Regions from separate parts of the Paenirhodobacter sp. genome, predicted to be linked through region 1. Evidence: riboswitches for the same ligand, from Rfam matches in the RefSeq annotation. Region 1 holds a riboswitch; each other region holds the start of a gene.
What was found. Region 1 has a riboswitch for cobalamin ahead of AB7U46_RS05690 (aromatic ring-hydroxylating oxygenase subunit alpha). Riboswitches for the same ligand answer to the same signal wherever they lie in the genome.
Positions count from the first base shown of each region.

Region 2: linked by a shared signal. The riboswitch ahead of AB7U46_RS00805 (TonB-dependent receptor plug domain-containing protein) and the one ahead of AB7U46_RS05690 (aromatic ring-hydroxylating oxygenase subunit alpha) in region 1 are both predicted to bind cobalamin.
Region 3: linked by a shared signal. The riboswitch ahead of AB7U46_RS11640 (DUF1636 family protein) and the one ahead of AB7U46_RS05690 (aromatic ring-hydroxylating oxygenase subunit alpha) in region 1 are both predicted to bind cobalamin.
Region 4: linked by a shared signal. The riboswitch ahead of nrdH (glutaredoxin-like protein NrdH) and the one ahead of AB7U46_RS05690 (aromatic ring-hydroxylating oxygenase subunit alpha) in region 1 are both predicted to bind cobalamin.

Region 1 is NZ_JBFXGV010000009.1:6,450-13,659, reverse strand. Features, by position in the region: gene AB7U46_RS05710 (biotin/lipoyl-containing protein) at 12-404, opposite strand; gene AB7U46_RS05705 (OadG family transporter subunit) at 401-805, opposite strand; gene AB7U46_RS05700 (acyl-CoA carboxylase subunit beta) at 818-2,371, opposite strand; gene AB7U46_RS05695 (2Fe-2S iron-sulfur cluster-binding protein) at 2,638-3,729, opposite strand; gene AB7U46_RS05690 (aromatic ring-hydroxylating oxygenase subunit alpha) at 3,734-4,972, opposite strand; cobalamin riboswitch at 5,026-5,222, opposite strand; gene AB7U46_RS05685 (peroxiredoxin) at 5,392-6,042, opposite strand; gene AB7U46_RS05680 (LysR substrate-binding domain-containing protein) at 6,159-7,061, shown strand; gene AB7U46_RS05675 (aspartate aminotransferase family protein) at 7,077-7,210, opposite strand, start outside.
Region 2 is NZ_JBFXGV010000001.1:165,125-172,334, reverse strand. Features, by position in the region: gene atpD (F0F1 ATP synthase subunit beta) at 1-421, opposite strand, end outside; gene AB7U46_RS00825 (ABC transporter permease) at 618-1,754, opposite strand; gene AB7U46_RS00820 (ATP-binding cassette domain-containing protein) at 1,751-2,671, opposite strand; gene AB7U46_RS00815 (HlyD family secretion protein) at 2,668-3,615, opposite strand; gene AB7U46_RS00810 (CerR family C-terminal domain-containing protein) at 3,612-4,274, opposite strand; cobalamin riboswitch at 4,403-4,608, shown strand; gene AB7U46_RS00805 (TonB-dependent receptor plug domain-containing protein) at 4,724-6,619, shown strand; gene AB7U46_RS00800 (ABC transporter substrate-binding protein) at 6,613-7,210, shown strand, end outside.
Region 3 is NZ_JBFXGV010000030.1:32,558-39,767, forward strand. Features, by position in the region: gene AB7U46_RS11615 (LysR family transcriptional regulator) at 1-436, opposite strand, end outside; gene AB7U46_RS11620 (SDR family oxidoreductase) at 537-1,274, shown strand; gene AB7U46_RS11625 (cobyric acid synthase) at 1,293-2,741, opposite strand; gene AB7U46_RS11630 (DUF4062 domain-containing protein) at 2,818-3,921, shown strand; gene cobO (cob(I)yrinic acid a,c-diamide adenosyltransferase) at 3,918-4,550, opposite strand; cobalamin riboswitch at 4,593-4,803, shown strand; gene AB7U46_RS11640 (DUF1636 family protein) at 4,897-5,283, shown strand; gene cobW (cobalamin biosynthesis protein CobW) at 5,299-6,333, shown strand; partial or broken gene AB7U46_RS11650 (cobaltochelatase subunit CobN) at 6,337-7,210, shown strand, end outside.
Region 4 is NZ_JBFXGV010000001.1:156,173-163,382, reverse strand. Features, by position in the region: gene AB7U46_RS00790 (ABC transporter ATP-binding protein) at 1-205, shown strand, start outside; gene AB7U46_RS00785 (adenosylcobinamide amidohydrolase) at 208-888, shown strand; cobalamin riboswitch at 948-1,137, shown strand; gene nrdH (glutaredoxin-like protein NrdH) at 1,222-1,443, shown strand; gene nrdI (class Ib ribonucleoside-diphosphate reductase assembly flavoprotein NrdI) at 1,448-1,849, shown strand; gene nrdE (class 1b ribonucleoside-diphosphate reductase subunit alpha) at 1,842-3,965, shown strand; gene nrdF (class 1b ribonucleoside-diphosphate reductase subunit beta) at 3,998-4,969, shown strand; gene metH (methionine synthase) at 4,974-7,210, opposite strand, start outside.

The DNA of each region.
Region 1 (7,210 bases):
TCGGTCAGCGTTCAGGCGAGGGTGACGAGGATCTGCCCCTCAGTCACGGTGGCGCCAGGGGTGACATGCACCGCGCTCACCGTGCCCGCCTGCGGCGCGCCGACATTGGTGTTCATCTTCATCGCCTCGAGCACGAGAAGCACGTCGCCCGCGGCCACGGCCTGGCCCACGGCGACATCGACGGAAACGACGGTGCCCGCGAGCGGGCTCGGGATCGCGCCGGGGCCGGCCGCGGCGGCGGGCGCCGGTGCGGGGGCCGCAACGGGCGCGGGCGCCACCGGGCGGGGGGCCGGAGCGGCCGCAGCCATCGGCGCGGCGGCGGGCTGGGCGGCGGCGGGGGCGTCGAGCTCCTCCACCGTCACATCATAGGCGACCCCTTCGACGGTGATGCGCAGACGTTTCATGGTTTCTGTCCTCTCAGGATGTCGGGGGTCTCGCCGCCGAGCGAGGGCCGCGTCGGCCCCCAGTCGGTGCGGATCCGGTGGGCGGTGAAGGTCTCGATCCGGCCTTCCATCGGCCAGCCCTCGACCTTGTGGGCCGGGGCCGCGACGCGGGTGACGCGATAGCCCGCGCCAAGCACCGCGCTGACCGCCGCCGCGATCGCGGCGAGGTGATGCGGCGGCACGCCCGCGGGCACGGCCGGGGCGGCGGCTTTCGCCACCGGGGCGGGGGCCGCGGCGGCCGGCGCCGGGCGCGCGGCGGCGCGGAAGCCCATCGCCACCAGCACGCAGGCGCCCCAGAGCGCGGCGAGCACCATCATCACCACGGTGAAGCCGGTGCCGATCAGTTCGAGGTTGTCGAGCATCTCGCGCCTCCGTCAGAGCGGGATATTGCCGTGTTTCTTCGGCGGGCGGGTCTCGCGCTTCGACATCAGCCCGCGCAGCGCGAGCGCGATCGTCGAACGGGTCTGGCGCGGCTGGATCACGTCGGTGAGGAACAGCATCCCCGCCGAGAGATAGGGCGAGGCGAATTCCGCGCGATATTCATCGGCGAGCTCCTTCGCCTTCGCGCGCTTGTCCTCGGCCTCCCCCAGCTCCTTGCGGTAGAGGATGTTCACCGCCCCTTCCGCCCCCATCACGGCGATCTCGGCCGAGGGCCAGGCGAAGACGTGATCGGCGCCCATGTCCTGGCTGCACATCGCCAGATAGGCGCCGCCATAGGCCTTGCGCATGATCACCGTGATCTTCGGCACCGTCGAGGAGGCATAGGCGAAGAGCATCTTCGCACCGTGGCGGATGATGCCGCGCCGTTCTTCCAGCACGCCGGGCAGGAAGCCGGGCACGTCGACCAGCGTCACCAGCGGGATGTTGAAGATGTTGCAGAAGCGCACGAAACGCGCCGCCTTGTCGGAGGCGTCGATGTCGAGCGTGCCCGCCTTCACCATCGGCTGGTTCGCGACGAAACCGACGACGATGCCGCCGATCCGGCCGAAACCGATCACGATGTTCTGCGCGAAGGTTTCCATCACCTCGAGGAAATCGCCCTCGTCGGCGAGCCGGCGGATCACCTCGCGGCAATCGAAGGGCGCCTTCGAATCCTCGGGCAGCAGATCGTCGAGGCCGGGATCGTCGGCGATCGAGAGATCCGCCTCGATCCGGTGCGGCGGGTCCATCATGTTGTTCGAGGGCAGGAAGGAGAGCAGCTTGTGCACGATCGCCACGGCATGGGCGTCGTTCTCGGCGATGAAATGCACGTTGCCGGACACGCCGGCCTGGGTCTCTGCGGAGCCGATCTCATCCATCGTGGTGACCTGGCCGGTGACCGAGCGGATCACCTCCGGCCCGCAGATGAACATCTGCGCATTCTCGCGCGTCATGACGACGAAATCGGTCAGCGCCGGGGAATAGGCCGCGCCGCCCGCGCAGGGGCCGGCGATCACCGAGATCTGCGGCACCACGCCCGAGGCCTGCACGTTGCGGTAGAACACCTGACCATAGGCCGAGAGCGCGCCGACGCCTTCCTGGATCCGCGCGCCACCGGAATCGTTGAAGCCGATCACCGGAACGCCCGCCTTCATAGCGTGATCGAGCGTGTGGCAGATCTTCTTGGCGTGGGTCTCGCCGAGCGAGCCGCCGGAGACGCCGAAATCCTGCGAAAAGGCCGCGACCGGTCTGCCGTCGACGAAGCCGGTGCCGGTGATCACCGCATCGGTCGGGATCGCCTTGCCCTCCATCCCGAAATGACGGGTCTTGTGCAGCGCATGCAGGCCGAATTCCTGGAAGGTGCCGGCGGAAAACAGCGCCTCGATCCGCTCGCGCGCGGTGAGCCGGCCCTTTTCGTGGCGTTCGGCGGTCTTCTTCGCGCCGCCGCCTTCGAGCGCGACATCGCGCCGCTTGTCCAACTCGTCCGCGAGTTTCCTGGAAATCGCCATGATCGCATCGCTTCCTTCTGGCCCGCCGGAACCCCGGCGGGGATGTTGCAGGGCATGACCCGAAGGCCCCCCGAGGCGCCCGCGGCCGGCCCTTTCGGACCAGGTCGCGACGCACCCTAATGGCGGTCCGATTAAGGCGCAGTTCACGGTGAAGATAAAGCGGGGGCGCGCGGAATATTTTGCAACTGCAGCAAAAATCGCGCTTTGCCGCCCGAATGGGCACAATCGGGGGGCGATTCCCGCCCCCCATCCGGCAATGCCCCGGATCAGACCTCGACCGAGACCTTGCCCATCGGATTCGCGCAGCAGGCGAGGATATAGCCCTCGGCGATCTCGTCGTCGGAGATGCCGCCGTTGTGCACCATATGCACCTCTCCCGAGAGCTTCTTCACCTTGCAGGTGCCGCACAGCCCGAAGGTGCAGCCCGAGGGGATGTTCAGCCCCGCCTGTTTCGCCACGGCCAGCACCGTGTCGGTCTCGGCGCAGGGCGCGGTGACGCCCGAGGCGGCGAAGGTGATCTCGGCGGCGACCTGCGCGTCGGGGGTGACGTCCTCGATCAGCGGCGCCTCCGCCTCGCTCGCCACCGGGGCGCCGAAGCTTTCCTGATGGTAATGCTCCATGTCGAAGCCGAGCGAGATCAGCATCTCGCGCACCGACTGCATGAAGGGCTCTGGCCCGCAGCAGAACACCTCGCGCTCGAGGTAGTCGGGCGCCATCAGGCCGAGCATGATCTGGTTCAGCCGGCCCTGATAGCCGTGCCAGGTGCGGAACGGATCGAGTTCCTCGACGGAGAAGCGCAGCTGCAGCCCCGGCACGCGGTTGGCGAATTGCTCCAGCCGCTCGCGGAAGATGATCTCGGAGGGGCGCCGCGCCGCGTGGACGAAGGTGATGTCGGGCATCTCGCCCGAATCCCAGGCCCAGGTCGTCATCGCCATCATCGGCGTGATCCCCGAACCCGCCGAGACGAAGAGGTATTTCTTCGCCTTGTGGCGGTGGAAGGAGAAGATGCCGCTCGGCCCGAAGGCGCGGATCTTCATCCCCGGCTTCAGATGTTCGAGCATCCAGCGGGTGCCGATGCTGTCCTTCTGCGCCTTCACCGTGACCGAGATCGACAAGGGCCGCGAGGGGCTCGAGGAGATCGTGTAGGTGCGCTGAACGTTGCCCGCCGCGCCCTTCGCCGGATCGACCGGCAGGTCGAGGGTGACGAACTGCCCCGGCTCGTAGTCGAACCACGCGCCCGAAGGCGCGCGGAAGGTGAAGGTCGCGGTGTCGGCCGTTTCCGGCACGACCATCGCGCATTCGAGCATCTCGTCATCCGACCAGGGCTCGGCGGACCAGTTCAGGCGCGGCTTGACCATCCGCTCACTCCGCCGCCTGGGCGGTCGGGCCGAGCCGCTCCGCCATCGTGCCGCAATACCAGTCGACGAACTGGATCACGCCCTCTTCCTGCACCGTCGAATAGGGGCCGGGTTCGTAGGCCGGGGAAAGGATGCCCTTCTGGTTCTCTTCCACGACCTGACGATCTTCGTCATTGGTGTTGAGCCAGACCTCGGTCAGCGTCTTGAGATCGTAATCCTTGCCCTCGACCGCATCCGCCGGCACCAGCCATTTCGTCGTGACCTCGGTCTCGGTGGGCGAGAGCGGCAGGATCCGGAAGACGATCGCATGATCGGCGAGGAAGTGGTTCCAGGTGTTCGGATAGTGGAAGAACAGCAGCGAGCCCGCGTCGCTGAAGGGCATCTGCCCCATGCGATGACCGGTCACCGCCGCCTTCGTGCTCATCGTGTAGCTTTCGGCGTTGTTCAGAAGCGGGATCCGCGCGAGGCGCCACTGCATCCGCGGATGCGCGGTGAAGCGCGAGGGCAGCCCCGCCTCCTCGCAGCGTTTCCAATGCGCGAGGATGTCCGGGCTCGCCGCGTCGGGGCCTTCCATCGCGGTCATCCGCGGGTTGTCGGAATAGGTCCGGCAGAGCGAGGGATGCGAGCCGCCGCAATGGTAGCATTCGCGGTTGTTCTCGATCACCAGCTTCCAGTTGCCCTTCTCGACGATGGTCGAGGAAAACGCGACCTTCGCCTCCTTCAGCCCGGCGGGGGCGAGGTAGCGGCCGAGCGTCTGGGCGAGATCGGCGATCGGCGGCGGCACTTCGGCGAGGCAGATGAAGACCATGCCGCCGATATCGACGCAATGGACCTTCTTCAGCCCGTGTTTCGAGGCGTCGAAATCCTCCTGCATGTCGCGCGCCCAGATCAGCCGGCCGTCGAGCTCGTAGGTCCACTGGTGGTAGGGGCAGACGAGCTTCGCGGTGGTGCCGCTCGGCGCCGAGCAGAGCCGCTGGCCGCGGTGGCGGCAGACGTTGTGGAAGGCGCGGATCATGCCATCGGCGCCGCGCACCACGATCACCGGATAGGCGCCGACCTGAAGCGTCGCGTAATTGCCGGGCTTGGGCAGTTCGCAGGCGGGCACCGCGAACAGCCATTCGCGGTAGAAGATCTGGTCCAGATCGGCCTGGAGCACGCCCTCGTCGCAATAAAGCTCGTGGCTCAGGGAATAGTTCTCGCGGCGCGCGGCCAGTTCCGCGCGGATCTCGGATGCGCTCAGCATCTTGCACCTCTTTGGGCCACGCCTCCCCGCGCGGACAGGTTGAAAGAAGGGCCGAAGCCCGGGGCCGCAAGGCTGGTGTCCGGGCTCGGGAGGCGCCTGCACGCCGCGGACGCGCCCTCCGGGCCTCCGCCCGGCGGATCCGACCGCCTCTCCCATACCGTTGCGGGGGCAGCGCCGGTCTCCCACCGGCTTTCCCAATTCTCCTGCGTCCCGGGGCCGGGGCGCAGGCACCCTGCCCCGCCAGATTGACAGAATGCCGCGCCCGGCGCGCCGCAAATGCGACCTCCGGCGCGGCATTCGAGACATTGCCCGGGCGCGGCCCCGCCCCCCGGACAGGGGCAGGCGCCGCGCGGGGGCGATCGCGGCTCAGCACGCGATTCGCGCCCTGCGCGGCGCCCAGGAACCGGGGCCCCGTCGGCTCAGAGCATCCGCGTCGAGAAATACCAGTCGACGGTGTCATAGCCCTCGCCGGCACGCGCCTCGGCCTCTTCCGGGGTCTTCGGCGTGTGCACGATCACCGGCTTGCCCGGCGCCCAGTTCTCCGGCATCGCGCAATTCTCCTCGGCCGCGGTCTGCAGCGCCACGAGCAACCGGTAGATCTCGTCGACCGAGCGGCCGGCGACCATCGGATAATAGAGCATCGCGCGCAGCTTGCCCTCCGGGTCGATCAGGAAGGTGGCGCGCACCGCCGAGGTGTCGGAGGCGCCGGGCTGGATCATGCCATAGGCCGAGGCCACCTCCATGCTCAGATCGGCGATGATCGGGAAGGTGATCTTGGTGCCGAACTTCTCCTCGATGTTGCGCATCCAGGCGATGTGCGAATAGTGGCTGTCGATCGAGAGGCCGAGCAGCTCGGTGTTGCGCGCGGCGAAATCGGCCTGGCGCTTGGCGAAGGCGATGAATTCGGTGGTGCAGACCGGGGTGAAATCGGCCGGGTGCGAGAACAGCACCAGCCATTTGCCGCGGTAATCGGCGAGGGTGCGGCGGCCGTGGGTCGTCGGCGCGTCGAAGTCGGGGGCGGCGACGTTCAGGCCGGGCATCCGGGGCTGGGTCTGGGTCAGGTCGGTCATCGGTTTTCCTTTCGGGTCTCTGTCGTTTCGATGCAGACTTCCTACCCCCCGGAATTACATTGGTGAAATTGATTGATACGCTTTCACTTATTGCCTTTTTCTATTACGATTCCCGCATGATCACCCTGCGCCAGCTCCGCTTCCTCACCGCCGTCGCCGAGGAACTCAATTTCTCCCGCGCGGCCGAACGCTGCCACGTCACCCAACCCACGCTGAGCGCGGGGCTGCGCGAGCTCGAGGAACGCCTCGGCGTGACCCTGGTCGAGCGCACGAAACGCTCGGTGATGATGACGGAGATCGGCGCCGAGATCGCGGCGCGGGGCCGCGCGCTGCTGCTTGGCGCGCGCGAGATCGAGGAGCTCGCCGCCGCGCAGCTACGCCCCGACGAGGGCGATCTGCGGCTGGGCGCGATCCCGACGATCGGCCCCTTCCTGATCCCGCGCGCCCTGCCCGGGCTGCGCGCGCGCTTTCCCGCCCTGCGGCTCTACCTGCGCGAGGAGCTGACCGAGAGCCTGCTCGAGGGCGTCGCCGCCGGGCGGCTCGACCTTGCGGTGATCGCCCAGCCCTATGACATCGGCAGCCTGCGCAGCATGGCGCTCTTCGACGACGGCTATCACCTCGCCGCCCCGCCCGAGGCGCCGCCGCAGGAAGCGGGCACTTGCGAGACCGGCCTCGCGCTGCTCGACGGGGCGCATCTGCTGCTTCTGGAAAAGGGGCATTGCCTGCAGCGCCATGCGCTGCGCGCCTATCCCGCCGGGCGGCTCGCGCAGGACGAGCATTTCGCCGCGACGAGCCTGACGACGCTGATCTCGATGGTGAGCGAGGGGCTGGGGATCACGCTGCTCCCCGATCTCGCGGTGGCGGCCGGGGTGGCGGCGCATCAGCGCGTCGCACTGACGCCGCTGCCCGACGCCTGCCCGCGCCATGTCGTGCTGGTCTGGCGCGCGACCTCGCCGCGCGCCGCCGTGTTCGAGGAGATCGGCCGGATCCTGCAGGAGACGCGCCGCGCCCTGCGCTGATCCGGCCGCCGGAGCTCAGCCGAAGACCGCGGTGAGCGCGCCGTCGACGGCCTCGGTGATCTCGTCGATGTCGTCGGGCGTCGCGATCAGCGCCGGGCTGAAGCAGAGCGTGTTGTTGAACCCGGTGAGCGAGCGGTTCGTCATGCCGA
Region 2 (7,210 bases), on a different contig from region 1:
GCGGCGCGAGCAGGTCGAGCACCTTGATCCCGGTCGAGAACACCTTCGTCTGCGCCGTCTGCGAGGCGAGCGAAGGCGCGGAGCGGTGGATCGGGCTCGTCGGCGCATCGGCGGGCAGCGCCGGGCCGTTGTCGCCGGTCTGGCCAAGCACGTTCATCAGCCGGCCGAGCACCGCCTCCCCCACCGGCACCCGCAGGGGCCCGCCCGTCAGAAGCACCTCGGCGCCGCGCGCGATCCCCTGCGTCGCCTGCAGCGCGATGCCCCGCACATGGCTCGCGTCGAGATGTGCCTGCACCTCGCAGATCACCTTGCCCGTGGGGCCGGACACCTCGAAGACATCGTTGATCGCGGGCAGATCGCCCTCGACCCGAAGGTCGAGCACCGGCCCGCGCACCGCCACCACCCGCGCCACGCCGCTCATGTGAGCGGCTCCGAAAGGGCGGTGCGGAGGGGGTTTTCTGACATCGGTTTCACGCGGCTTTCCCGGTCACTATCGCTGCAACGGAATGATTCGCCTTGAATTTACGCCGAAATTCGCCCGCATGCATATCACGATGCACGCACTGGATGAATTCCGCGGAGTCAGGCCGCGGGCGAAGGGCGCCGCAAAGCCGCGCTCAGTCGAGGGTCTGGCGGAAGCGGCTGAGTGCGAGAAGCGCGAAGAAAATCGCAAAGCCGAGCAGCGCGGCGATCGGCTGCGCCACTGCGGCGAGATCGGCGCCCTTGAGCATCACCGCCCGGATCATCCGCAGGAAATGGGTGAGCGGCAGCGCCTCGCCCACCCATTGCGCCCAGACCGGCATGCCGCGGAAGGGGAACATGAAACCCGACAGCAGGATCGAGGGCAGGAAGAAAAAGAAGGTCAGCTGCATCGCCTGCATCTGCGTGCGCGCGAGCGTCGAGAAGACATAGCCGAGATTGACGAGCGCCATCACGAAGATGAACACCCCGGCCAGCAGCAGCACCAGATTGCCGACGAAGGGCACGCCAAAGATCGTGCGCGCCGCAACCAGCACCACCAGCACCTGCACCGCGCCCACGACGAAGAAGGGCAGCACCTTGCCCAGCATCACCTCGAGCGGCGTCACCGGCATCGAGAGCAGGTTCTCCATCGTGCCCCGTTCGCTCTCGCGCGTGAGCGCGATCGCCGTCATCATCACCATCGTCATCTGCAGGATCACGCCCAAAAGCCCGGGCACGATATTGTATTGCGTGATCCCCTCGGGGTTGTAGCGCTTGTGCACGACGACATCGAGCTGGCTTGCCGCAGCCTGCGCCGCCGCCGCCTCGCTGCCGGTCTCGCGCAAAAGCGCCTGCGCCGCGACGGTGCCGAGCGTGCCGATCGCCCCCGAGGCCACCGCCGGATCGGTCGCGTCCGCCTCGATCAGGATCTGCGGATGATCGCCGCGCGCCACCCGCTTGCCGAAATCGGAGGGCACGGTGACGACGAAGCTCACCTCGCCGCGCGCGATCAGCGCCTCGGCCTGATCGGCGGAGGCGTGCGGATAGGCGAAGCGGTAATAGCCGGTAAGTTCGAGCGCCGAGACGATGGCGCGGGTGTAGCGATCCTCGACCGGGGCGACGAGCGCGGCGGGCAGGCCCTTCGGATCGTTGTTGATCGCGAAACCGAAGAGCATCAGCAGCATCAAGGGCACGCCGAGCATCATCGCGAAGGTGACGCGGTCGCGCCGCATCTGGATCGATTCCTTGCGGATGATCGTGAAGAGACGGCGCGGCGAGAGGATCCGGTTCATTGCATGTTGTCCTGCGATGCGCCCATGAGCTGGATGAAGACATCCTCGAGGCTGGTCTCGGCCGGTTCCAGCGCGCAGCCGGTCTGCGCGGCAACCGCCTCCGCCGCGCGCCGCAGGGCGGTGCCGTCGCGCCCGATCACATGCAGCGTATTGCCATAGGCCGCCACCTGATCGACCCCCTCGGCGCCCTGCAACAGTCTCTGTGCCTGCGCGATCTGCGCCCCTTCGAGCACCACGGTCGTCAGCGCGGCATCCCGGATCACCTCCGCCACCGTGCCCTGCGCGATCAGCCGTCCATAGGAGATGTAGTTGATCCGGTGGCAACGCTCGGCCTCGTCCATGTAATGGGTCGAGACGAGCACGGTGAGCCCCTCGGAAGCGCGCTGATGGATCTCGTCCCAGAAATCGCGGCGCGCCTTCGGGTCGACGCCGGCGGTGGGTTCGTCGAGCATCAGGAGCGCCGGCCGATGCATGATACAGGCGGCGAGCGCCAGGCGCTGCTTCCAGCCACCCGAGAGCGCGCCGGCAAGCTGGCCGCGCCGCGAGGTGAGGCCAAGATCGGCGAGCGTGTCGCGCACCGCCTGTTTCCCAAGCCCGTAGATCCCGGCGACGAAGGCGAGGTTCTCCTCGATCGTGAGATCCTCATAGAAGGAGAAGCGCTGCGTCATGTAGCCGACCTCGCGCTTGATCGCGCGCTGATCGGTGAGGATGTCATGGCCAAGCACGCGCCCGTCGCCCCCGTCGGGGGTGAGCAGCCCGCACATCATCCGGATCGTCGTCGTCTTGCCCGATCCGTTCGGCCCGAGAAAGCCGACGATCTCGCCGCGTTGCACCGCAAGCGAGACATGGTCGACCACCGTCTTGTCGCCGAAGCGCTTGACGAGATCGGTGACGGTGATGGCGGGCTCTGCGCTCATTTCCCGCTACCGGCGAGATCGACATCGACGATCTGCCCCGGTTTCAGCCCCGATCCCGGCGCCGGCTTCGCCTCGATCAGATAGACAAGCTTCTGGCGGTTCTGCAGCGAATAGATCACCGGCGGGGTGAATTCGGGGCCATCGGCGATATAGGTCACCTCGGCGCGCAGATCGCCCGCGCAGCCGTCGCAATGCACCGAAAGCATCGTGCCCGCCGCGATCCGCGCCAGATCGCGCTCGGGGACGTATAGCCGCAGCTTCACCGCATCGTCTGGCAGCATCGAGAGCACCGGCGCCGAGGGGCCTGCGATCTCGCCCGGCAGGCGGATGATGTCGGAGATCACCCCCGCCGCCGGGGCGCTCAGGCTGCGTTCGTCGAGCACCCATTGCGCCTTGTCGAGATCGGATTGCCCGGCATGCACCGCCGCCTCCGCCGCGGCGATCTCGGCCGCGCGCGCGGGCAGCTTCGCCACCACCAGATTGGCCTCGATCTCGGCGACATTCGCCTTCGCCACCGAAACCGCAGTCTGCGCATCCTCGCGCTGCGCCACCGTCGCCGTGCCCTTCGCGGCCAGCGCCTCGGTGCGCGCGGAGTTGCGCTCGTATTCCGCAAGCTGCGCCTTCGCCGAGGCGAGCGTCGCCTCGATCACCCGGATCTCCTCCGGCCGCTTGCCCTCGCGCAGGTTCTCGAGCTGGCTTTCGGCCTGCATCACCGCCGCCCGTGCCTGATCCACCGCGATCTGCGCATCGCGCTTCTCGAGTTGCGAGAGCAGCTGCCCCGCCTTCACCCGCTCCCCGCGGGTGACCAGCGTTTCGTCGATCTGCGCGGTACTTACCGGGGCGATCAGAACGTAATCCCCCTCGACATAGCCGGTGGCGAGCGGCGCAGGCGCGGCACAGGCCGGCAGCAGCGAGGCGATCAGCGGCAGGGAACAGAGGATCATCCTTCCTCTCCTTTCGTCACGGCGAGGACCGCCTCGATATTGCGCAACAGCACTTCGGTGATCTGTGCGACCTCCTCGGGCCCGATCGCCTCCCAGCCCATCCGGCGGCTCACGATCGGCGCGCCGATGCGGAAATAAAGGATCTGTCCGATCGCGGTGAAGACGGTGAGCCGCACCGCCGCGCTTTCCGGCGCCTGTCCGGTCGCGATACCCCAGAGCCGGCAAAAGCGGCGGTGCATCGGATGGATCAGGATGTCGTAGATCACCTGCGCGCCCGGGCCGTTCTCCGCCACCTCGCGCAGCACGAAGGAAATCATCGCCCGCATCTGCGGATTGCCGATCATCTGCGGCGCGACATGGGAGACAAGCGCCCGGATCGCGATGTGCGCCGCTTCGGGTGTGGGCGGATCCTCGGCGGGCATTGCCATCACCACACTCTGCATCCGCGCCGCGAATTCCCGCGCGCAGGCGAGGCGCAGCCCCTCCTTGCCGCCGAAATGATAGGCGATCGAGGCGACATTGGTCCCCGCCTTCGCGGCGATCTCGCGGGTGGAGGCGGCGGCATAGCCGGCATTGCCGAAGATCTCGATCGCCGCCTCGATCAGCGCGCGCGCGGTGCCCTCGGCAGGCTTGATCTGGTCTGGGAGTCGTTCGCTCATGGCGGCAGTATAATCAAACGATTGATTAAATCAATGGGTGAGGCTGCGGAGGCGCGCGGCAAAGTCACAGCCTGGCACCCGGCAGGCGTGCCGCGGCGCAGCGGGCTTGACTCACAGGCCGATTTGATCTTTCACCGGAGCGTTCGAGTTCCGGCCTCAGGGTCGGATTGAAAGGGAACACGGAACGACCGCTCCGCCGGAGCTGCCGAAGCCGTGGCTGCCCCCGCAACTGTAAGCGGTGAGCGACGCCGACGATGCCACTGGGCACAGCCCGGGAAGGCCGGCCAAGCAAAGACCCGCGAGCCAGGAGACCTGCTCGGACGATCACCCTTTCCGCGCGCGAGGGGCGCGAGGAAGCGGCGTCAACCGCAGTGGTGACAGTCTCGGTCCGCGGAGTTCCTCCCGGGCCTGTTTGTCATGCGGGCCCCGCCCGCGAAGGGGAGTGAACCATGCGATCCACCCGCGCCCTGCGCCACCTGCTGCTCACCGCAGCAATCCTGTCCGTTCCTGTCGCCACGCTCGCGCAGGACACGACCAGCCTCGACGAGATCGTCGTCTGGGGCGGCCTCACCGGCATTGCGACCAGTGATTTCACCCGCGCCTACAGCATCGTCACCGCCCGCGACATCGAAGAGCGCGGCATCACCACGGTGCAGAACGCCCTGCGCGCCCTGCCCGGCGTCTCGGTCGCGGCCACCGGTGGCACCGCCGCCGCCGTCTATATCCGCGGCGGCGAGGCGAACCACACCAAGGTGCTGATCGACGGCGTCGAGGCGAACGGAACGACGAACGGCTCCTATTCCTTCGGCGGGCTCACCGTCGCCGACATCGAAAGCATCGAAGTGCTGCGCGGCCCGCAATCGGTGCTTTACGGCACCTCGGCGATGGCCGGCGTGATCGCGATCACCACCAAGCGCGCCGAGAAGGAGGGCACCTCCTATGGCGGCGGCTTCGAGTTCGGCGGCAACGACAGCCATGACGCGAATGTCTACCTGCGCCAGCGCTTCGCGCGCGGCCAGCTTTCCTTCGCGCTCGACAACCGGCGCGACAACGACAACGACGGTTCGGTCAAGGGCGACATCCAGCACAATGACGTCGATACCGCCTCGCTCAACGGCGATTACGCGATCAGCGACACGGTGAAGACCGGCTTCACCCTGCGCCGGATCTGGCAGGACTACAGCTATTTCAGCACCAACGGCGCGGCGACGCGGCCCGAGGATTACCTCGTCAACGCGGGCGACAGCGCCAGCCGCGACGAGACCTATGGCTCGCTCTGGCTCGAGGCGGATGCGCTGGGCGGGCGGCTGCTGAACCGGTTCGAGATCTCGGGCAGCAATCAGGACACCTTCTACCGCAGCCCGGCGTGGGGCAATTCCGACTACGGCTCCACCCGCCGCACGTTCAAATATACCGCGAGCATCGCGCTCGACGGCAGTGACGCGCGCACAGCCAATCAGAAGCTGAACCTCCAGCTCGGCGCCGAGCGCGAGACCTTCGACGTCACCGACGCCTGGTCGAGCGGCAAGGACTCGCGCAACACCCGCTCGATCGCGCTCGACTATCAGGGCCATTTCGACAACGGGCTCGACCTGCAGGCGGGCATCCGCCACGACGTGATCGACGTCTTCCAGGATCCGACCTCCTGGAACCTCTCGGCCGCCTGGCGTGCGCCGGGGGCGGCCTGGCGGCTGCGTGGCTCGGTCGGCAAGGCCACGGTCTACCCGACGATGTACGAGCAGTTCGGCTATACCCCCGGCGTCTATTCCGGCAACCCGAACCTGAAACCCGAACGCAGCCTGAGCTACGAGCTCGGCGCCGATTACGACCTCGCCCAGGGGCGCGGCACGCTCGGGCTGACCCTGTTCCAGGCCGACGTGAAGGACATGATCAGCTCCGCCGGCAGCACCTCGGTCAACCTGCCCGGCACCAGCACCCGCAAGGGGGTCGAGCTGAGCGGTGCATGGCAGGCGAACGACTGGCTGAACCTGAAGGCGAGCTACACCTACACCGACGCCCATGGCCCGAACGGCAGCACCCTCACCCGCCGCCCGCGCAATGAGCTCGGCCTGCAGGCGACGGCGGACACTTTCGGCGGGCGCGGCTCGGTCAGCGCCGATCTACGCTATGTCCAGGGCAGCTACGATCAGCAATGGTTCGGTAGCTACGCCACCAAGGAACTGCCCGAATTCACCACGGTGAACCTCTCGGCGCGCTATGCGGTGACCGACAACGTCGAGATCACCGGCCGCGTCGTGAACCTCTTCGACGAAAAATATTCCGAGGCCTGGGGCTATTACGGCCAGCGTCGGACCCTCTATGTCGGGGTGAACACGCGGTGGTAAGCCCGCGCGCCCTGCTTGCCGCCTGCCTTCTGGCGGGCGGCCTCGGTGTCCCGGCCTTGGCCGAGGCACCCGGGCGCGTGGTTTCGATCAATCTCTGCACCGATCAGCTTGCGATGATGCTGGCCGCGCCGGGGCAGCTCGTCTCGGTCACCGAATTCGCCACCGATCCGAGCGCCTCGGTGATGGCGGAGGCGGCGAAGGCCTATCAGTCCAACGGCGGGCGCGCCGAGGAAGTCTATCTGCTGCATCCCGATCTCGTGCTCGCCGGGCAATATACCGCGCGGGTGACGGTTTCGATGCTGCGTCGTCTCGGCGTGCCTGTGGTCGAATTCGGCCCCGGGGAATCGCTCGACGATGTGCGCGCGAATATCCTGCGCATGGGCGAGGTGCTTGGCCGCGAAAGCGCGGCGCTGGCGCTTGCCCAGCGCTTCGACAGCGCGCTGGCCGCGCTCGAACCGCCGCCGGGGCAGCGCCCGACCGCCGCGACCTATGCGGTGAACGGCTATACCACCGGCGATCGCAGCCTTTCGGGCGCGATCATCGCGCGCGCCGGTTTCGACAATCTCGCGCAGCGCTTCGGCCTGCCCTATG
Region 3 (7,210 bases), on a different contig from region 1:
GCGTGCCCGCGCGCAGCAGGCAATCGACCCCTTCGCGCAGCGGATCGACAAGCCGGTCGCCCTCGCTCAGCCGCAGCGCGATCCCGGGATGCGCGGCGAGAAAGCGCGGCAGCTCGGGCATCAGGAAATGCCGCGCGAGCGTGCCGTGCGCCTCGACCTGCAGCACGCCGCGCGGCGCGGCCCCGGCAAAGGCCTCCTCCGCCGCCGCCACCTCGGCGAGGATCGCGCGGCAGCGCTCATAATAGGCGGCGCCGTCGAGCGTCGGCTGCACCCGGCGCGTGCTGCGCGCGAGCAGCGTGACGCCGAGCCGCGCCTCGAGCCGCTTCATCGCATCGGTCGCGGTCGCCCGCGGCAGGCCGAGATCCTCGGCCGCGCGGCTGAAACTGTGCCGCTCGACGATCCGCACGAAAAGCTGCATCGCATCGAGCCTGTCCATGATTGTTCGTCCTTGCCGAATTGTGATGCCGGATTATCGCGGATTATACGGAAATACCTGCGGGTGTATCCCTCTTTCGGCAATCGGACAGGAGAGAGAGATGACCGGCACTGGCAAGACCGCCCTCGTCACCGGGGGCTCGCGCGGGATCGGGGCGGCGATCGCGCGGCGGCTCGGGGCGGAGGGATATGCGGTGGGGGTGGTTTACGCGGGCAGCGCAGCCGCGGCGCAGGAGGTGGTGGCGGCGATCGTCGCGGCGGGCGGCCGGGCGCAGGCGCTGCAGGCCGATCTCGCCGATCCGGCGGCGGTGCCGGCGCTCTTCGCGGCGGCCGAGGCGGCCTTCGGCGGGCTCGATCTGGTGGTGACCAGCGCCGGGGTGATGGAGCTTGCGCCGCTCGCCGCCTCGGACGACGCGATGATCGCGCGGCAGATCGCGGTGAACCTGACCGGCACGATCCTGTGCCTGCGCGAGGCGGCGCGGCGGCTGCGCGACGGCGGGCGGATCGTCACCCTGTCCTCGACCGTGGTCGCGACGCATTTCGAGAGCTACGGCGTCTACACCGCCACCAAGGCCGCGGTGGAGGCGCTCACCCCGATCCTCGCGCGCGAGCTGCGCGGCCGCGCGATCACCGTGAACAGCGTGGCGCCGGGGCCGACCGGCACCGATCTGTTCCTTGCCGGCAAGCCGCCTGAACTGATCGAGAAACTCGCGCAGGCGAACCCGCTCGGCCGGCTCGGCGCGCCCGAGGACATCGCCGATGTGGTGGCCTTCCTCGCCGGGCCGCAGGGCGGCTGGATCAACGGTCAGGTGATCCGCGCGAATGGCGGCATGGCCTGAGCGGGGCAGGGGCCGGGCTCAGCGCGCGAGCGCGAGCAGCCCGGTGACGTCGAGATGCGCCTCGAGGTGATCGGCGAGCCGGTCGAGCACCGCCTCGACCTCGGCGCCGTAACTCAAGGCCCCCGGCGCCTGCCCGAAGCCCGCAAGCCAGGCGCGGCGGAAGCCGTCCTCGGCGAACATCCCGTGCAGGTAGCTGCCGACCACCCGCCCGTCGGCGGAGCGCGCGCCCTCGGGCGTGCCCGCGATCCGTGCGAAGGGGCGGGCGCGGTCGGGCCCGTCGCTGCGCCCGATGTGGATCTCGTAGCCCGAAAGCGCCGCGCCCGTCACCGCATCGGTCGCGCTGACCCGGGTCAGGCGCTTGTCGGCGACCATCTCGGTCTCGATGGCAAGGAGGCCAAGGCCCGGCTCCGCCCCCGGCGCACCCTCGAGCCCCTCGGGGTCGCGGATTACGGTGCCGAGCATCTGGTAGCCGCCGCAGATGCCAAGCACATGGCCGCCGCGGCGCAGATGCGCGGCGAGGTCGATGTCCCAGCCCTGCGCGCGCAGGAAGGCGAGATCGCCGCGCGTCGATTTCGTGCCCGGCACGATCACCAGATCGGTGTCTCCCGGGATCGGCTCGCCCGGGGCAAGCAGGGTCAGATCGACGCCCGGCTCCTGCGCGAGCGGGTCGAGATCGTCGAAATTCGCGATCCGCGAGAGCGCGAGGCAGACCACGCGCAGCCCGGTGCCGCGCGCGTGGCGGGGCAGGTCGAGCGCGTCTTCCGCGGGCAGTTTCGCGGCCTCGGGGAAATAGGGCAGCACGCCGAAACCGCGCCAGCCCGTGCGGTCCGCGATCAGCGCGTAGCCCTCGTCGAAAAGGCTCGGATCACCGCGGAACTTGTTGATCAGAAAGCCGGAAACCATCGCCGCATCGGCCGGGTCGAGCACCGCCTGGGTGCCGATGATCTGCGCGATCACGCCGCCGCGGTCGATGTCGCCGGCAAGCACCACGGGCACATCGGCCGCGCGCGCGAAGCCCATGTTGGCGATGTCGCCGCGGCGCAGGTTGACCTCGGCGGGGCTGCCCGCGCCCTCGACGATCACCAACTCATGCGCGGCGCGCAGCCGCCCGAAACTTTCGAGCACCGCGCCCATCAGCTGCGGCTTGAGATCCCAGTAGTCGCGCGCGCGCGTGGTGGTGCGGCGCCGGCCCTGCACCACCACCTGCGCGCCGGTGTCGGTTTCCGGCTTGAGCAGCACCGGGTTCATGTCGCTCACCGGTTCGAGCCCGCAGGCCAGCGCCTGCAGCGCCTGCGCGCGCCCGATCTCGCCGCCGTCGGCGGTGACCGCGGCATTGTTCGACATGTTCTGCGGCTTGAAGGACGCAACGTCGATGCCCCGCCGCCGCGCCGCCCGGCACAGCCCCGCGACAAGGAGCGACTTGCCGACATTCGAGCCGGTGCCCTGGATCATCAGCGCCCGGGTCATCGGGCTCGCTTGACGCTCATTCGCGCTTCTCCGTAGTGTTTGCCCAGACCTAAGTCACGGGGCCCGGCGCGACCAGATGGAAAAGCGGTATCAGGTTTTCATTTCCTCCACCTTCCAGGATCTGCAGAACGCGCGGCAGGAAGTCTCGCAGGCGCTTTTGCGCGCGGATTGCTTCCCGGCGGGAATGGAACTCTTCCCGGCGACCGACGCGGAGCAGCTCGAGCTCATCAAGACGGTGATCGACGCCTCCGATTATTACATCCTGATCTCGGCGGGGCGCTATGGCTCGATCCATCCCGAGACCGGGCTGAGCTATACCGAGATGGAATACGACTATGCCGTCGAACGGAGAAAGCCGGTGATCCGGCTTTTGCATCGCGATCCGTTCAACAAATTGCAGGGCGAGTACATCGAAGCCAGCGATGCGGGCCGCGCGAAGCTGCGGGCGTTTCGCGACAAGATGACGGCGTCGCGGCTGGTGCGCTACTGGACCGATCCGAAGGAGCTGATGGCGGAAACGGTGTTCGCGCTGCAGGACGTCCAGCGCCGCTTCCCGGCGATCGGCTGGGTGCGCAGCGACGGGATCGCGCGCGAGGAGGCGGAGCTGCAGATCGCCCGGCTGAGCCAGAAGGTGGCCGAGCTGGAACTGCGGAATGCGCAGCTGCCGGAGACGGCGATCGACGTGGTAGAGGTCTTCGCCGATATCGCGGAGGAAACGGCGGTCGAGTTTGGTTATGATGCGCCTTCCGGGGTCTCGGCGTTCCGGACGGAAACCGACGGCGATCTCACGACCGTGTTTTTCCCGACGAAGGATCTGTGCTGGGCGCTGGCGACGGCGATGACGACCAGCTTCATCGACAACGAGATCGTCATCGGCGCGCTCGAGGTTCTCATCGCCCGGGAAACGGGTTCGTGGCCGCGTGAATCTATCTACATCGACGACGAACAGATGGGGTTCCTGCGGGCCTTCGCCTATTTGCGTGAGCGGCGCGTCGCCGAGCCCGAGGTCGTCGCGGGGTTCACCGAGCGGCCGGCCCCTTCGACGCATTCCGCGGTGGGCATGTTGGCACGTTTCGGCTCCAGCGGTCCGACCTTCTCCAAACGCACCACCTGGTCGCTGACCGAGGCGGCCGCGGTCTCGGCGAGCGGCTGGTATCTGCAGATGACGCAGGGGCGCTAGAACTCCACCCCCGGCTGGGCCTTCACCCCCGCGCGGAACGGGTGTTTCACCAGTGTCATCTCGGTCACCAGATCGGCCAGCTCGATCAGCTCGGGCTTCGCATTGCGGCCGGTCAGCACGACATGGGTCATCGGCGGCTTCTCGTCGCGCAGGAAGGCGAGCACCTCCGCCAGATCGAGATGCTCGTAGCGCAGCGCGATGTTGATTTCGTCGAGCAGCACCATCCGGATCGCCGGATCGCGGATCAGCGCCTGCGCCTTTTCCCAGCCGCGCCGGGCCGCCGCGATGTCGCGGTCGCGGTCCTGGGTTTCCCAGGTGAAGCCCTCGCCCATCGTGTGGAACTGGCACAGATCGGCGAAATGCGTCTCGATCAGCGCGCGCTCGCCGCTCTCCATCGCGCCCTTGCCGAACTGCACCACGGCGCAGGGCATGCGGTGTGCGATCGCGCGCAGAATCATCCCGAACCCGGCCGAGCTCTTGCCCTTTCCCGCTCCGGTATGGACGACGATCAGCCCCTTCTCCCCGGTCTTCGTCGCCATCATCTTGTCGCGCGCGGCCTTGATCTTCGCCATTTTCGCGGCGTGGCGGTCGGCTTCGGAGGGCGGCGGGGCAGGCGGCGGGGCGGGCATCGGAACCTCGGTCGTGACGTCTTGACAAGGGGGGGCGCTTTGCCTCAGGTGGGCGGCGCTGGTTCCTGTCTATGACAGGCGAAGAGGGAATGCGACAGGCCTTTGGCCCAAGCGCAGCCGCCCCCGCGACCGTGACCGGAGAGTTTCGCCCATCGCCACTGGCCCCAAAAGGCCGGGAAGGCGGGCGGAGCGCAGGGGCCCCCGGGCCCCGGGATCCGCAAGCCGGGAGACCTGCCAGCACGATGTGTTACGGGCGAACGGGGTGTCTCGCGGCCGGCTTGAGCAGCCTGTCGTCGACGGCTGCGCTTGCCCGATCCCCCCCGCCGCTCCGAGAAGGAGAGCAAGGATGGGCGGGGTGACCCTGACAATCTGCACGACCTGCCGCGCCCGCGGCGGCGCTGTCCCCGATGCGTCGGAGGAGCCCGGTGACGCGCCGCGCCCCGGCGCCGCGCTGCATGCGGCGCTGGCCGCGCGCGATCTGCCCGCGGGGGTGCGGCTGCGCGCGGTCGAATGCCTCTCGGCCTGTGCGCGCGGCTGCACCGCGGCGCTGAGCGGCGGGCCGGAGCGCTGGGCCTATGTCTACGGCGATCTCGACCCCGCGCGCGATCTCGCCGCGCTGCTCGAGGGGGCGGCGCTTTATGCCGCCACGCCCGACGGGCTGATCCCCTGGCGCGCCCGCCCCGCGATCTTTCGCAAGCAATGTGTCGCGCGGCTGCCGCCGCAGCAGGACTGATCGAAGGAGCTCCCGATGTCCGACCTCAAGAAGATCCCCGTCACCGTCATCACCGGCTTTCTCGGCGCCGGCAAGACCACGCTGATCCGCCATCTGATGGCCCATCCCGAGGGGCGCCGGCTGGCGATCCTCGTCAACGAATTCGGCACCGCCGGGGTCGATGGCGCGATCCTGAAGGGCTGCGCCGATGCGAACTGCCCGGCCGAGAGCATCCTCGAGCTGGCGAATGGCTGCCTGTGCTGCACCGTCGCCGACGAGTTCATCCCGGCGATCGAGCGGCTGCTCGCGCTGCCCCACGCCCCCGATCACATCCTGATCGAGACCTCGGGCCTCGCGCTGCCGAAGCCGCTGCTCAAGGCCTTCGACTGGCCGCCGATCCGCTCGCGGGTGACGGTCGACGGGGTGATCGCGCTCGCCGATGCCGAGGCGGTGGCGGCGGGGCTTTTCGCGCCCGATCCCGCGGCGGTGGCGGCCGAGCAGGCGGGCGATGCGGCGGTCGAGCACGAGACCCCGCTGTCCGAGGTTTTCGAGGATCAGATCGCCTGTGCCGACATCGTGCTTCTGACCAAGGCCGATCTCGCCGGGGCGGAGGGGCTGGCCGCGGCGCGCGCGGTGATCGGCGCGGAGAACCCGCGCGGCGTGCCGGTGCTTGCGGTGACCGAGGGCGCGGTCGATCCGCGCGTCGTGCTCGGGCTTTCGGCGGCGGCGGAGGACGATCTTTCGGCGCGGCCCTCGCATCACGACGGGGCGGGCGATCACGACCACGACGATTTCGACTCGGTGGCGATCGCGCTGCCCGAGATCGACGATCCCGCGGCGCTCGGTGCGGCGGTCGAACGGCTCGCGCGCGATCTCGGCATCCTGCGGGTGAAGGGCCATGTCGCGGTGCGCGGCAAGCCGATGCGGCTTCTGGTGCAGGCGGTCGGGGCGCGGGTGCGGATGCAATACGACCGCCCCTGGGGCGTGGGGCCGCGGCAGGGCGCGCTCGTCGCGATCGCCGAAAAGGGCGACGTCGACGCCGCGGCGATCCGCACCGTGCTCGGGGTCTGAGCGGTGCATCTCGTCTTCCGCGAAGGCCACGGGCTCGAGGAGAGCGACGTGCCGCAGGATCTCGGGCAGACGCCCGCGGATCTCGTGGCGCTGTCCTTTTCCGACAGCGATCTCGGCGCTTTCGCGGCGGGCTGGCATCGCGCGCAGGACGCCGGAGCGGGGGGCGCGCTGCCTGCGCTGCGGCTCGCCAATCTCGCGGCGCTGCGCCATCCGCTTTCGGTCGATGTCTATCTCGAGACGGTGGCGGCACAGGCGAAGGGCATCCTCGTGCGGCTGATCGGCGGCGAGAGCTACTGGCCCTATGGGCTGGCGAGCCTGCAGGATCTGGCGCGCCGGCGCGGCATCGCGCTCGCCGTGCTGCCCGCCGACGGGCGCGCGGATCCGCGCCTCGATGCCGCCTCGACGCTGCCGGTCTCGACGCTGCGCCGGTTGCAGGCGCTGTGCGATGCGGGGGGCGCGGTCGCGGCGCAGGCGGCGCTGGCGCAGCTCGCGCTGGCCGCCGGGCTTTACGCCGCGCCGGTCGCCGGGGAAAAGACCCTGCCCGAGGCGGGCTTCTACCGCCCGGGCGCCGGGGTGGTGCCCCCGCCCGAGGCCGCGCCCGAACGCCCGCTCGTGCTCGTCACCTTCTACCGCGCCTATCTCGCGGCGGCCGATCTCGCCCCGGTCGATGCGCTGATCGCCGCGCTCGAGGATCAGGGCTTCGCCGCGTTCGGCGTTTTCGCCCCCTCGCTGAAGGCGCCCGGCGTCGCAAGCTGGCTCGGCGCCCGGATCGCACGGCTGCGCCCGGCGGCGATCGTCAACGCCACCGCCTTTTCCGCCCGCGGCGCCGATGGCGCGCCCGGCCCGCTCGAGGCGGCGGGCTGCCCGGTGTTCCAGG
Region 4 (7,210 bases), on a different contig from region 1:
GGTGGTCACCTCGCTGCACGACCTCGGCCTTGCGGCGCGGCATTGCTCGCGCCTCGTGGTGCTCTCGCGCGGACGCATCGTCGCCGACGGCACGCCCCGCGCGGTGCTGACCCCGGAACTCCTCGCCGAGGTCTTCGGCATCCGCGCCTTCGCACTCGAAACCGCCGACGGGCTCGTGGTGCAGCCGCTCGGAGGCATCGTTTGACGCTGCTCGCCCCCGACCTCGCGCAGCCCTGGCTCGTCGCCGATCTCGGCGGCCCGCAGCGGGTGCTGAGCTTTGCGCCCTGGCGCGCGGGCTTCGTCACCACCCGCCGCATCGTCTGGCGCGAGGTGCGCAACGCCGATCTCACGCCCGAGCTCGACGTGCGGCGCTGGATCGCCGGGACGCTCGCCGAACGCGGACTTTCCGACGCGGTGACGATGCTGACCTCGCATGACATCCGCCGCTTCGTCCGCATCGAGCGCGAGGTCGAGGGGATCCGCGCCGCCGCGCTGGCAACGGTCGGGCTCGGCAATGCCGAGCGGGTCGGGCAACGCCATTTCCGCGCCGTGCCGGAGGATACCCCCGGCTACGGCACGATCAACATTGCCGTGCAGGTTGCGGGCCCCGGCCCGCGCTGGGGGCTGAGCCGGGTCGCGCAGATCGAAGCGTTGACGATCGCGGCGCAGGCGCGCACCGCCGCGGTGATGGAGGCCGGGCTCGATCTTCCCGGCGGGCGCGTCACCGGCACCGGTACCGATTGCCTTGCACTGGCCGCCCCACCCGGGCGCGAGGTCTTCGCCGGCCTGCACACGGCACTTGGCGAGGCAGTGGGCGCCGCCGTCCATGCCGCGGTGCGCGAGGGCGCAAGCGACTGGATCGCCCGCAACGGCGGGCTCTCGCCCTGAGCGCGAGAAAATTTCGCGCAAGACGACACCATATATTGACTAACCATTAACATCAGACGCAATATGCATGTGCTTCGGTTCCTTCGATCCCGGTCGAAGGCCAAGAGGGAAGCCGGTTCAAATCCGGCGCTGCCCCCGCAACTGTAAGCGGCGAGCCAGACCGATCACGCCACTGGGCCCCGGCCCGGGAAGGCCGGTCAAAGGCGACGACCCGCGAGCCAGGAGACCTGCCGGACGCACGACGATGACCACGAACGGAGGGTTCGGGGGCGTGTGTTCAGGCCATGGCTTTGCCGTCGCCGCGCGCGTTCCCGCATGAAAGACAGGAACGCCATGACCATCACCGTCTATTCCAAGCCGGCCTGCGTGCAATGCACCGCCACCACCCGCGCGCTCGAGGCCCGCGGCCTCGCCTTTGACCTCGTCGACCTGACCGAAGATGCCGCCGCGCTCGAGGCGGTCACCGCCATGGGCTATCGCCAGGCGCCGGTGGTTGTGGCGGGCGAGCTGCACTGGGCGGGGTTCCGTCCCGACATGATCGGCCGGCTCGCCTGAGCCGATGGGCGGGCTTTTCTATTACTCCTCGGCCTCGGGCAATACCGCGCGTTTCGTCGCGCGGCTTGGCCTGCCGGCGCGGCGCATCCCCATCGAGGACGCGCCGATGCCCGAGCCCGAGGCCCCCTTCGTGCTGATCTGCCCGAGCTATGCCGACGGGCGCGGCCACGGCGCCGTCGCGCGCCCGGTGATCCGCTTTCTCAACGACCCCCGGCGTCGCGCACTCCTGCGCGGCGTCATCGCCTCGGGCAACCGCAATTTCGGCCGGCTCTTCGCCTGCGCCGGCGACCTGCTGGCCGAGAAATGCGCCGTGCCGCTGCTCTATCGCTTCGAGCTGGCCGGCACCGAAACCGACATCGCCCGCATTCGCGCCGGGCTGGAAACCTTCTGGAGCCGCCATGCTTGACGCCGTGAAACCCGATCTCGACTACCACGCGCTCAACGCGATGCTGAACCTTTACGACGGCGCCGGGCAGATCCGCTTCGAGGCCGACCGCAGCGCCGCGCGGCAATATTTCCTCAGCCATGTGAACCAGAACACGGTGTTCTTCCACTCGCTCGACGAGAAGCTCGATTACCTCGTGGAGGAAGGCTACTACGAGGCCGAAGTCCTTGATCAGTATTCGAAAAACTTCCAGCGCCGGATCTGGGCCGAGGCCTATGCGAAGAAGTTCCGCTTCCCGACCTTCCTTGGCGCGTTCAAATATTACACCTCCTACACGCTGAAGACGCGCGACGGGCAGCGCTATCTCGAACGCTACGAAGACCGGGTGGTGATGGTCGCGCTGACGCTTGCGCGCGGCGACGAGGAGCTCGCGCTGCGCTTCTTGGAGGAGATCATCTCCGGCCGGTTCCAGCCGGCGACGCCCACCTTCCTCAATGCCGGCAAGCGCGCGCGGGGGGAGCTGATCTCCTGCTTCCTGCTGCGGCTCGAGGACACGATGGAAAGCATCGGGCGCGGCATCAATTCGGCGCTGCAGCTGTCCAAACGCGGCGGCGGCGTGGCCTTGATGCTGACCAACATCCGCGAGGCCGGCGCACCGATCAAGGGCATCGAGAACCAGTCTTCGGGCGTCATTCCGGTGATGAAACTGCTCGAGGACAGTTTCAGCTACGCCAACCAGCTCGGCGCGCGGCAGGGCGCGGGGGCGGTCTATCTCAACGCGCATCACCCCGACATCCTGCGCTTTCTCGACACCAAGCGCGAGAATGCCGACGAAAAGATCCGGATCAAGACGCTCAGCCTCGGCGTGGTGATCCCCGACATCACCTTCGAACTCGCGAAGCGCAACGAGGAGATGTATCTCTTCTCCCCCCATGACGTGGAGCGCGTCTATGGCATGGCCTTCTCGGAAATCTCGGTCACCGAGAAATACGCCGAGATGGTCGACGACAAGCGCATCCGCAAGCGCAAGATCAACGCGCGCGACTTCTTCCAGACCCTCGCCGAGATCCAGTTCGAAAGCGGTTACCCCTATATCCTCTTCGAGGACACGGTGAACCGCGCCAATCCGATCGCCGGGCGGATCGCGATGTCGAACCTCTGCAGCGAGATCCTGCAGGTGAACGAGGCCTCCACCTTCCACGAGGATCTGAGCTACGACCACCTCGGCACCGATATCTCCTGCAATCTCGGCTCGCTCAACATCGCGGCCGCGATGGATGGCGGCGATCTGGGCGCGACGGTCGAGGCGGCGATCCGCGCGCTCACCGCGGTGAGCGAGATGTCGGCGATCGCGGCGGTGCCCTCGGTCCGGCGCGGCAATGACGAAAGCCATGCGGTGGGCCTTGGCCAGATGAACCTGCACGGCTTTCTCGCGCGCGAGCGGATCCATTACGGCAGCCCTGAGGGGATCGAGTTCACCTCGGTCTATTTCGCCGCCGTCGCCTATCACGCGCTGCGCGCCTCCTGCCTTCTGGCACAGGAGAAAAACACTGCTTTCCATAATTTCGAAAATTCGAAATATTCCGATGGCAGCTTTTTCGGGAAATACCTCACCCGCGACTGGCTGCCCACGCGGCCCGAGGTGGCGCGGCTTTTCGCGCATCTGACCTTGCCCACGCGCGAGGACTGGGCCGCGCTGCGGGCCGATGTGATGCGCCACGGGCTTTACAACCGCAACCTGCAGGCGGTGCCGCCCACCGGCTCGATCAGCTACATCAACAATTCGACCTCCTCGATCCATCCGATCGTTGCGAAGATCGAGGTGCGCAAGGAGGGCAAGATCGGCCGCGTCTATTACCCCGCGCCCTTCATGACGAACGAGAACCTCGAATTCTATCGCGACGCCTATGAGATCGGCCCCGAGGCGGTGATCGACACCTATGCCGCGGCGACCGAACACGTCGATCAGGGGCTTTCGCTCACGCTCTTCTTCCCGGCCGAGGCGACGACGCGCGACATCAACCGCGCGCAGATCCGGGCCTGGAAGGCGGGGATCAAGACGATCTATTACGTCCGGCTGCGCCAGAGCGCGCTCGAGGGGACAGAGGTGCAGGGCTGTGTGAGCTGCACGCTCTAAGCACCGGATTTTGCCACAGAAAGGCTGAGAGAATGAAGGATCAGGCAGGCATCACGGTGCCGCGGGCGATCAACTGGAACCGCGTCGAGGACGAGAAGGATCTCGAGGTCTGGAACCGGCTGACGGTGAATTTCTGGCTGCCGGAGAAGGTGCCGCTATCGAATGACGTGCAAAGCTGGGCGACGCTGCGCCCAGAGGAGCGCGAACTGACGATCCGCGTCTTCACCGGGCTGACGCTGCTCGACACGATCCAGAACACGCTGGGCGCGCCGGCGATGCTGGCCGATGCGATCACCCCGCATGAGGAGGCGGTGCTGACCAATATCGCCTTCATGGAGGCGGTGCATGCCCGCTCCTATTCCTCGATCTTCTCGACGCTGTGCTCGACGAAGGAGGTCGACGCCGCCTTCCGCTGGTCGGAGGAAAACCCGCATCTGCAGGCGAAGGCTCGGGTGATCCTGGAGAAATACCGCGCCGGCGAAGACCCGCTGAAGCGCAAGGTCGCCTCGGTCTTTCTCGAAAGCTTCCTGTTCTACTCGGGCTTTTATCTGCCGATGTACTGGTCGAGCCGGGCGAAGCTGACCAATACCGCCGACCTCATCCGTCTGATCATCCGCGACGAGGCGGTGCACGGCTATTACATCGGCTACAAATATCAGCGCGGGCTGGAGCGGCTCGACGAAGCCGGGCGGCAGGCGCTGAAGGATTTCACCTTTGCCCTCGCCTTCGATCTTTACGAGATCGAGGCGCGCTATACCGCCGAGCTTTACGACGGGCTCGGCCTGACCGAGGACGTGAAGGCCTTCCTGCATTACAACGCCAACAAGGCGCTGCAGAACCTCGGTTACGAGGCGCTCTTCCCCCCCGCGGCCTGCGAGGTGAACCCCGCGATCCTCGCCGCGCTGTCGCCCGACAGCGAGAACCACGATTTCTTTTCCGGCTCGGGGTCGAGCTATGTCATCGGCAAGGCGGTCGCGACCGAGGACGAGGACTGGGATTTCTGAGCGCTCAGGCCGCCCCTGCCTCCGGGCGCGGGATGTAGTTGAGCACCGGCGCGAGCCAGTGCTCGACCTCGGCCAGGGCCATGCCCTTGCGCGCGGCGTAATCCTCGGCCTGATCGCGCTCGACCTTGGCGACCCCGAAATAATAGGCGTCGGGATGCCCGATATAGAGGCCGGAAACCGAAGAGCCCGGCCACATCGCCATGCTTTCGGTAAGCTTGACCCCGGTCGCCACCTCGGCATCGAGCAGATCGAAAAGCGTCACCTTCTCGGTGTGATCGGGCTGCGCCGGGTAGCCCGGCGCCGGGCGAATGCCGCGATAGGGTTCGGCGATCAGCTCCGCCGGCGCGAAGGTTTCGTCGGCCGCATAACCCCAATACTCGCGCCGCACGCGCTCGTGCAGCATCTCGGCCATCGCCTCGGCGAAACGATCGGAGAGCGCCTTGACCATGATCGCGGAATAATTGTCGTGCTTCGCCTCGAAAGCGGCGGCCAGCGCCTGCTCCTCGGGGCCGGAGGTCACGACGAAACCGCCGACATAATCGTGCGGCCCGCCCTCGGGTGCGACGAAATCGGACAGCGCCACATTCGGGCGGCCCGGGCGCTTGCCGGTCTGCTGGCGCAGCGTGTGCAGCGTGGCGCGGGTCTCGGCGCGGTCCTCGCCGGTGTAAAGGCGGATGTCGTCGCCCACGGCCGCGGCGGGCCAGAAGCCCACCACCGCGCGCGGGGTGAACCAGCGCCCGGCGATGATCTGCGCGAGCATCGCCTGCGCGTCGGCGAAAAGGCTGCGCGCCGCCTCGCCCTGTTTCGCGTCGTCGAGAATGCGCGGATAGACCCCTTTCAGCTCCCAGGTCTGGAAGAAAGGCGTCCAGTCGATGTAGCGCGCGATCTCGGCGAGATCCCAGTCCTCGATCACCTTCGGCCCGAGGAACTTCGGCGCGGGAACGGCGTAATTCGCCCAGTCGAGCTTGAGCGGATTGGCGCGGGCCTGCGCGAGCGGCAGGCGCACCTTCGCCGCCTCGTCCCGCGCATGGCGCGCGGCGAGATCGGCATATTCGGCGCGGATGCCTGCGGCGTAATCGGCGCGATGCGCGGGGCTCAGAAGCTGGCTCACCACGCCCACCGCGCGGCTCGCGTCGGTGACATAGACGGCGGCGCCCCGGTCATAGCGCGGCGCGATCTTCACTGCGGTGTGCACGCGCGAGGTGGTCGCGCCACCGATCAAGAGCGGAATGTCGAACCCCGCCCGCTCCATCTCCGAGGCCAGATGCACCATTTCGTCGAGGCTCGGCGTGATCAGGCCCGAAAGCCCGATCGCATCGACCTTTTCCGCCTGCGCCACCTCGAGGATCTTCTGCGGCGGCACCATCACGCCGAGGTCGATGATCTCGTAATTGTTGCAGGCGAGCACGACGCCGACGATGTTCTTGCCGATGTCATGCACATCGCCCTTCACCGTCGCCATCAGCACCTTGCCCGCGGAATTGCGGCCCCCGGCCTTTGCCGCCTCCATATAGGGCAAGAGCACGGCGACCGCCTGTTTCATCACGCGCGCCGATTTCACCACCTGCGGCAGGAACATCTTGCCGGCGCCGAAAAGATCACCGACGACGTTCATCCCGGCCATCAGCGGCCCCTCGATCACGTCGAGCGGCTGGGTGGCGGCAAGGCGCGCCTCCTCGGTATCGGCCTCGATGAATTCGGTGATGCCGTTCACCAGCGCATGTTCGAGCCGCTTTTCCACCGGCCATTCGCGCCAGCTCAGATCGCGTGCCTTTTCCTCGCGCGCGCCGCCGCGGAACCGCTCGGCGATCGCCAGAAGCCGCTCGGTCGCACTACCACCCTGTTTCGGGGTGCGGTTCAGCACCACATCCTCACAGGCCTCGCGCAGTTCGGGGTCGATCTGGTCGTAGACGGCCAGCTGACCGGCGTTGACGATGCCCATGTCCATCCCCGCCGCGATCGCGTGGTAGAGGAAGACGGCATGCATCGCCTCGCGCACCGGCTCGTTGCCGCGGAAGCTGAAGGAGAGGTTCGAGACGCCACCCGAGACATGTGCATAGGGCAGGTTCTGGCGGATCCAGCGCGTCGCCTCGATGAAGTCGACGCCGTAATTGTCGTGCTCCTCGATCCCCGTCGCCACGGCGAAGATATTCGGGTCGAAGATGATGTCCTCGGGCGGAAAGCCGATCTCTTCGGTGAGGATGCGATAGGCGCGCGCGCAGATCGAGGTCTTGCGCTCAT